Linked DNA regions of Desulfosediminicola ganghwensis. The protein of the gene in region 2 binds, or shares a complex with, the protein of the main gene of each other region. Links are inferred from orthologs where the notes say so. Each region holds a gene or a part of one and is shown on either strand. Other genes may lie near its edges.

Region 1 (3,042 bases), 220 kb from region 2 along the record:
TACTCCGTCGCCAAGCAGCTCATCAATCTCTTTGACCAGTCCGTTAACATTGATGATAGGGTGGCGGGAAAATACCTGCGGCAGTCCCTGGGTCAGGTTACAGGCGAGGCAGCATCCGGGACGTTCGGTCAGCAGCAGTTCCATCACCAGGTTGCTCTTATCGGCACCGCGAAATCCAAGCGCGATATCGTAGGCACCTTCACTGGCATCACCAAACAGTGCGTCGAAAAATTCGTCGGCACGATCTTTAGGGAACAGGCTGGAAAGAGTTTCCGGGGTGAAAATAGTGGTATAAGTGTCTGTTGCCATGAGGATATCCGAAATTAATTGAATGGATTAGGTGAGAGTCACCATATCGAATGAACTATTACGCAAGGTATAATACAGTCCATGCCCATTTTGTCAACCAGCGTTGCCAGTGGTATACCTCTGTGTTAAAGTGCCGCCATGAAAAATGACTTTTTACCAGGACACGGGTTTGAATCACCCGGTGTTGACCTGAATGGACTGAACAAATCGCAATACGAAGCTGTAACCGCAACAGACGGGCCTGTGCTCGTTATCGCCGGTGCTGGTAGCGGCAAGACCCGAACCCTGGTGCACAGGGTCGCCCATCTTATGGATAAGGGTGTGTCGCCCGAGTCGATATTGCTGCTTACCTTCACCAGAAAGGCCAGCCAGGAGATGCTCTGGCGTGCGGGGCAGCTCTTGAATGAATCCTGCTCGCGGGTTGTGGGCGGTACTTTCCACGGTATTGCCAACCTGCTTCTGAGGCGCTACGGCTCCCATCTCGGATATGGCTCGGGTTTTACCATCATAGACAGGGGAGACGCCGAGGGGATTATCAACCTGCTCAAGTCTTCCCTCGGGCTTTCCGGCAAATCGAAACAGTTCCCTTCCAAGCGGGCCTTGATCAATATGATCAGCGGCTCGGTGAATAAATCCATTGCACTTGAAGATCTGGTGGATGAGCAGTTTGCCCACTTAAACGACTTTACCGATGATATTGTAAGATTGCGTGATAGTTATCAGACCTTTAAATATGATCACGGTCTGATGGATTATGATGATCTGCTGGTGAACTGGAAGCGGTTGTTAGAAGAGTCTGTGGAGGTGCGCGAGGCGACCTCCAGGCGTTTCAGCCATATTATGGTCGATGAGTACCAGGATACCAACCTGATTCAGGCAGATATTGTCCGACTGGCCGCCTATACCCACGATAATGTCATGGTCGTTGGTGACGACTCCCAGTCGATCTATGCTTTTCGAGGCGCGGATTTTTACAATATCATGCGCTTTCCCAAGGTGTTCCCCAACTGTAAAATCGTCAAGCTGGAAGAGAATTATCGCTCCAGCCAGCCAATTTTATCGTTGACCAACGATATTATCAGAAACGCTACTGAGAAATACACCAAAACCCTCTTCAGTCAAATCGAAGGCAACATCAAGCCCAATATCTACGGGGCCCGCGATGAACGGGAAGAGGCGAGCTTTGTGGCGCGCCAGATTAACAGGTTGCGTGCCGAAGGTGTGGAGCTGGAGGAAATGGCGGTACTGTTTCGTTCCGGTTTTCATTCCTACAAGCTGGAGCTTGAACTGAATACCATGGGCATAGACTTCGAAAAGCGCGGTGGACTGAAACTCACCGAGTCTGCCCATATGAAAGACGTGCTCGCTTTCCTGCGCCTTATGGTGAACACCCAGGATAACCTGAGCTGGAACCGTACCCTGCTGCAACTCGATAAGGTTGGCCCGAAAACCGCCCAGAAGATCACCAACACCATTGCCGCGGCCCCGGACCCATTCGAGGCGCTGGCCAAATACCCGGCTGGCAAGACCTGGAAGGGCGGCCTGGAGAAGCTGAACCTGCTTTTTAGTGATTTGCTGGCCTGTGAGCAGAAGCCTTCCGCTCTTTTCGAGATAGTGATGGTCTACTATCAGCCGATATTCGAATCGCTCTATAACGATGATTATCCCAAGCGGCAGAAAGATCTGGAGCAGCTCAAGGCTATCATGGCAGGCTACGACGACCTGCAGTCCTTTATCGATGATACCGCACTCGATCCGCCGGATAACACCACCCAGGATGAGAGCGGCGGCGAGAAGATGATTCTATCCACGATTCACTCTTCTAAAGGGCTTGAGTTCGATGCGGTCTTTGTCATTGGCATGGCCGATGGACGTTTCCCCCACGCCTCAGCCGGGATGGGTGAACAATGGGAGGAGGAGCGCAGACTGTTGTATGTTGCCGCCACCCGCGCCCGTAAACATCTCTATTTCACCTATCCGCGGGAATTGATGACGCCTGATCGCCAGTTCAAGCGGGTCGGCATGTCGCCGTTTCTGGCAGAGATCACTCCCGGTCTTTACGAACGGATAGAACCGGGCGGCACAAGTTTCAGCCGTCGACCGTCATCGTATACCACGCCGGATTTTAGCGGCCTGCCCAAGGCTAAAAAGAAGAAAGAGCCGAAACTGAGCATGGAGAATCTGCCGGTGGGCACCAGGGTCCAGCACCCGTTTTTTGGTATCGGGGTGGTGAAAAAAACCTCACCGCCTCGCTCGCTCGATGTGATGTTTGATCGGCATGGAATTAAAACGCTGCATCTGGATTATGCGAAGTTGACGCTTATGTAACAGCACGTAGGACGGGAACAGCACGTAGGACGGGAACAGCACGTAGGACGTAATAGCACGTAGGACGTGGGACGTTGGACGTTGGATGTTGGATGTGAACTGCAACTGCGAGTTGGATGTTGGATCTGAGTTGTGAGGGGATAGAAGGCAAACGTTGGATGTGGGACGTTGGATGTAGGACGTGAACGGCGTAAGAGAAAGAGATTATGATGACATATGATGAAGCTTTGCGACTCCTCGATGAGTTGCAGATGCACAAGATAAAGCTGGGGCTTGGGGCCATGCACTCCTTCCTGGAGAAGGTTGGCGAGCCTGAAAAGAAGCTGAAGATTGTTCATGTGGCGGGTACCAACGGCAAAGGCTCGGTGAGCGCTTCGCTGCTGAATGTGCTGCAGAAGGCTGGTT
Region 2 (2,993 bases):
CGGCGGTACCCCAAACGGCTCACCGTAAACAAGATCTACTGTCGAAAATGGTTTGGGAAAGGCGGTCCGATCCCAGGAGCGAATGGTACCATAACGGGAAGCTGCCCAGGCCATGGGTACAATAGGGGTTCCACTCATCGAAGCGATCAGGATCGCTCCGGGCTGAGCCACCCGCTCCGGGCCTTGTGAGCCATCCGTGACCAGCGCGGTATTCTCCCCGTTCCTCGCCGCTTTGACCAGATCTTTTAAAGCCTGCACACCCTTCTTATTGCGAGAGCCACGCACGGTTTTAAAACCGAAATGTTCCAGCATCCTGGAAATATATTCACCATCGGCACTGGAACTCACCATAATCACAGCATTATCTTTGCGGCAATGATAAAACATCCCCAGCAGGGAGTAGTGCCAGAAAGAGCCGATAACCGCTTTGCCGCTGCCTATCGTATTGTTGCGATTTTCAGCTCCATGAACCCGTATTTTACAGGTGGCATAGACAAGCCGCACTGCCACGCCGATAAGCACAGGTAGCACATATATCGCCAGTTTTTTCAAATACTTTTTCATCCCAACTCAATTTCCAGTTTGCGCAGAGTTTTTATTTTGTCGCGCAGTGCCGCAGCCTCTTCAAAGGCCAGCTCCTTGGCGGCTTGTTGCATCTCTTTTTCAAGCTTTTTGATTTCTCTCTCAAGCTCACCCACCGAGCTGAAATTCGGCAACTCTTCGGCAGCCTCCAGCAGGGCCTGCTGGCGCTCGTCCATCTTGTATCCGGAATTATGCAGATGCTGTTGCATGGTATCCTTGACCTTTGAAAAAATGGTCTGGGGTACCACACCATGTTCTATATTATGCTCATGCTGCAGGGCTCGGCGACGCTCCGTCTCAGCAATGGTATACTCCATGGAACCGGTAATTTCATCTGCATACATTATTACCCTGCCGTTTACGTTTCGCGCAGCGCGGCCGCAGGTCTGGATAAGTGACCGTTCCGATCGCAGGAAGCCTTCCTTATCCGCATCGAGTATAGCCACCAGCGATACTTCCGGAATGTCGAGTCCCTCGCGCAGCAGGTTGATACCAACCAGAACGTTGAACTCATCATTTCGCAGATCCCGGATCAGTTCGATCCTCTCCAGGGTCTTGATGTCAGAGTGCAGATAACGAACCCGGATACCCAACTTGTGATAATAGTCGGTGAGGTCTTCCGCCATACGCTTGGTCAGGGTAGTGACCAGCACCGCCTCATCACGCTCTGAACGGACACGGATCTCCTCCAGCAGGTCATCCACCTGGCTGGTCGCCGGGCGCACCTCAATCACAGGATCAAGCAAACCGGTGGGCCTGATCACCTGCTCGACAATGCGCCCCTCGGATTTATCGACTTCCCAGTCACCTGGGGTGGCCGAAACATAGATCGCCTGGTGGATTCGTCCTTTGAACTCATCGAAGCGAAGGGGTCTGTTGTCCAGGGCTGAAGGCAGGCGAAAACCGAAGTTGACCAGAGTTGTCTTACGGGACCGGTCACCATTGTACATACCATTCAACTGGCCGATTCCGATGTGACTCTCATCTATGAATATCAGGAAATCCTCGGGAAAATAATCGAGCAGGGTCGGCGGTGGAGCGCCTTCCGGTTTCCCGGTTAGATGGCGACTGTAGTTCTCGATACCGTTGCAATAGCCCAACTCATGGATCATCTCCAGGTCAAACATGGTCCGCTGTTCCAGCCGTTGCGCTTCCACCAGCCTGTTTTCACTATGGAACTGTTCCAGCCGCCAATTCAGTTCTTCCTTGATTGTCCGGTTGGCGATTTGCAGCCTGTCTTTGGAAGTAACATAATGGCTCCCTGGAAAAACCGTATATTCATCGAGTTTCTCGATAACCACGCCGCGAAGAGGATCGATAACATAAATCTCCTCCAGGGTGTCTCCAAAAAATTCCAGACGAATGGCCCGATCTTCCTCATGCACGGGGAAGATGTCGATAACATCGCCGCGAACCCTGAAAGTACCCCGATGAAAAGAGATATCGTTTCGCTCAAAGAGCATATACACCAGCCTGCGCTGCACATCCTCCATGGGATGTTCTTTATCGCGCTGCAGAAACAGGTGCATATTTTTATATTCTTCAGGGGAACCAAGACCATAGATGCATGAGACAGAGGCCACAATCAGTACATCCCGCCGGGTCAGAAGTGATCGGGTGGCGGAGTGGCGCAGTTTATCAATGGCATCGTTGATTGAGGAATCCTTTTCAATATAGGTATCCGACTGGGGGATATAGGCCTCTGGCTGGTAGTAGTCGTAATAGGAGACAAAATACTCCACCGCATTTTCCGGAAACAGCTCCTTGAACTCGGTAAAAAGCTGTGCCGCCAGGGTCTTATTGGGAGCAATGACCAGAGTGGGTCGCTGAACCTTTTCAACCACACTTGCCATGGTGAAGGTCTTACCTGAGCCGGTTACACCAAGCAGTACCTGATGCTTTGCTCCATTCTGAATTCCATTGGTCAGCAACTCTATCGCTTCAGGCTGATCTCCGGAGGGTGTGAACTTGGTAACAAGTTTAAAAGGCTTTTCCATAACTATATATTACGCAGTCCTCTCAAATGACGCTGCGCTTGCAATCAGAGAGTTTGAGGTGCAATTGCTTAAGACGGATAATTTACCAGATGAGGAGAAGATTTACTACGGACCAATGTGAAGACCGGATTCCTGGAGTATATACCTGTGAATCCGGTTCGCACAGGTACCAGAATTTCATTTTCCCTAGAGACAATCCGTATATCTCCCAAAGCGCTACGTCAAGAAGACCGGCTGAAACAGCCTTATGTTTCCTGCAGGATGATTTCAGAATAGAATTCCCCCGCCAGCTCTTTTGCTTCTGCGTTGTGGCACGGCGGAGCTTTCTTATCGATCTGATGAAAGAAGACCGGGTACGACTTGAGAAGTTCAGCCAGCGCCTGCCATTCCTGACGGTTGCTGACCTCCTGCCCT

The links. Proteins that work in one complex are often made in the same cells at the same time.
Region 1: the proteins of uvrB (region 2) and FCL45_RS20360 are in contact, whole or in part, in a crystal structure (PDB 7EGT), measured with the Thermus thermophilus proteins. The link is inferred for Desulfosediminicola ganghwensis from one-to-one orthologs. Residues at the interface, in WP_096411307.1 of Thermus thermophilus: Glu23, Leu25, Arg26, Asp27, Gly28, Glu29, Arg30, Phe31, Arg55, Glu326, Asp327, Phe328, Glu379, Ser382, Gln383, His398, Gly400, Arg401; in WP_096412145.1 of Thermus thermophilus: His654, Arg656, Phe657, Gln666, Asp668, Glu669, Lys680, Arg681, Leu682, Ser683, Lys685, Tyr686, Ala687.

Annotation. Positions count from the first base shown.
Region 1 is NZ_CP050699.1:4,733,668-4,736,709, reverse strand. What follows is about bases 76-3,042. They hold FCL45_RS20360 (ATP-dependent helicase), read left to right. Parts: upstream 76-447; coding sequence 448-2,637; downstream 2,638-3,042. Other genes in these bases: FCL45_RS20355 (bifunctional folylpolyglutamate synthase/dihydrofolate synthase), read left to right, coding at 2,844-3,042; FCL45_RS20365 (pancreas/duodenum homeobox protein 1), read right to left, coding at 76-309. Outside these bases: more of FCL45_RS20365, read right to left, coding at 1-75. UniProt on the Escherichia coli protein: A helicase with DNA-dependent ATPase activity. Unwinds DNA duplexes with 3'-5' polarity. Translocates on single-stranded DNA with 3'-5' polarity. Initiates unwinding more efficiently from a nicked substrate than double-stranded DNA.
Region 2 is NZ_CP050699.1:4,517,145-4,520,137, forward strand. What follows is about bases 71-2,988. They hold uvrB (excinuclease ABC subunit UvrB), read right to left. Parts: upstream 2,580-2,988; coding sequence 561-2,579; downstream 71-560. Other genes in these bases: FCL45_RS19335 (lysophospholipid acyltransferase family protein), read right to left, coding at 71-564; rnhA (ribonuclease HI), read right to left, coding at 2,825-2,988. In the rest of the region: more of FCL45_RS19335, read right to left, coding at 1-70; more of rnhA, read right to left, coding at 2,989-2,993. UniProt on the Escherichia coli protein: The UvrABC repair system catalyzes the recognition and processing of DNA lesions. A damage recognition complex composed of 2 UvrA and 2 UvrB subunits scans DNA for abnormalities.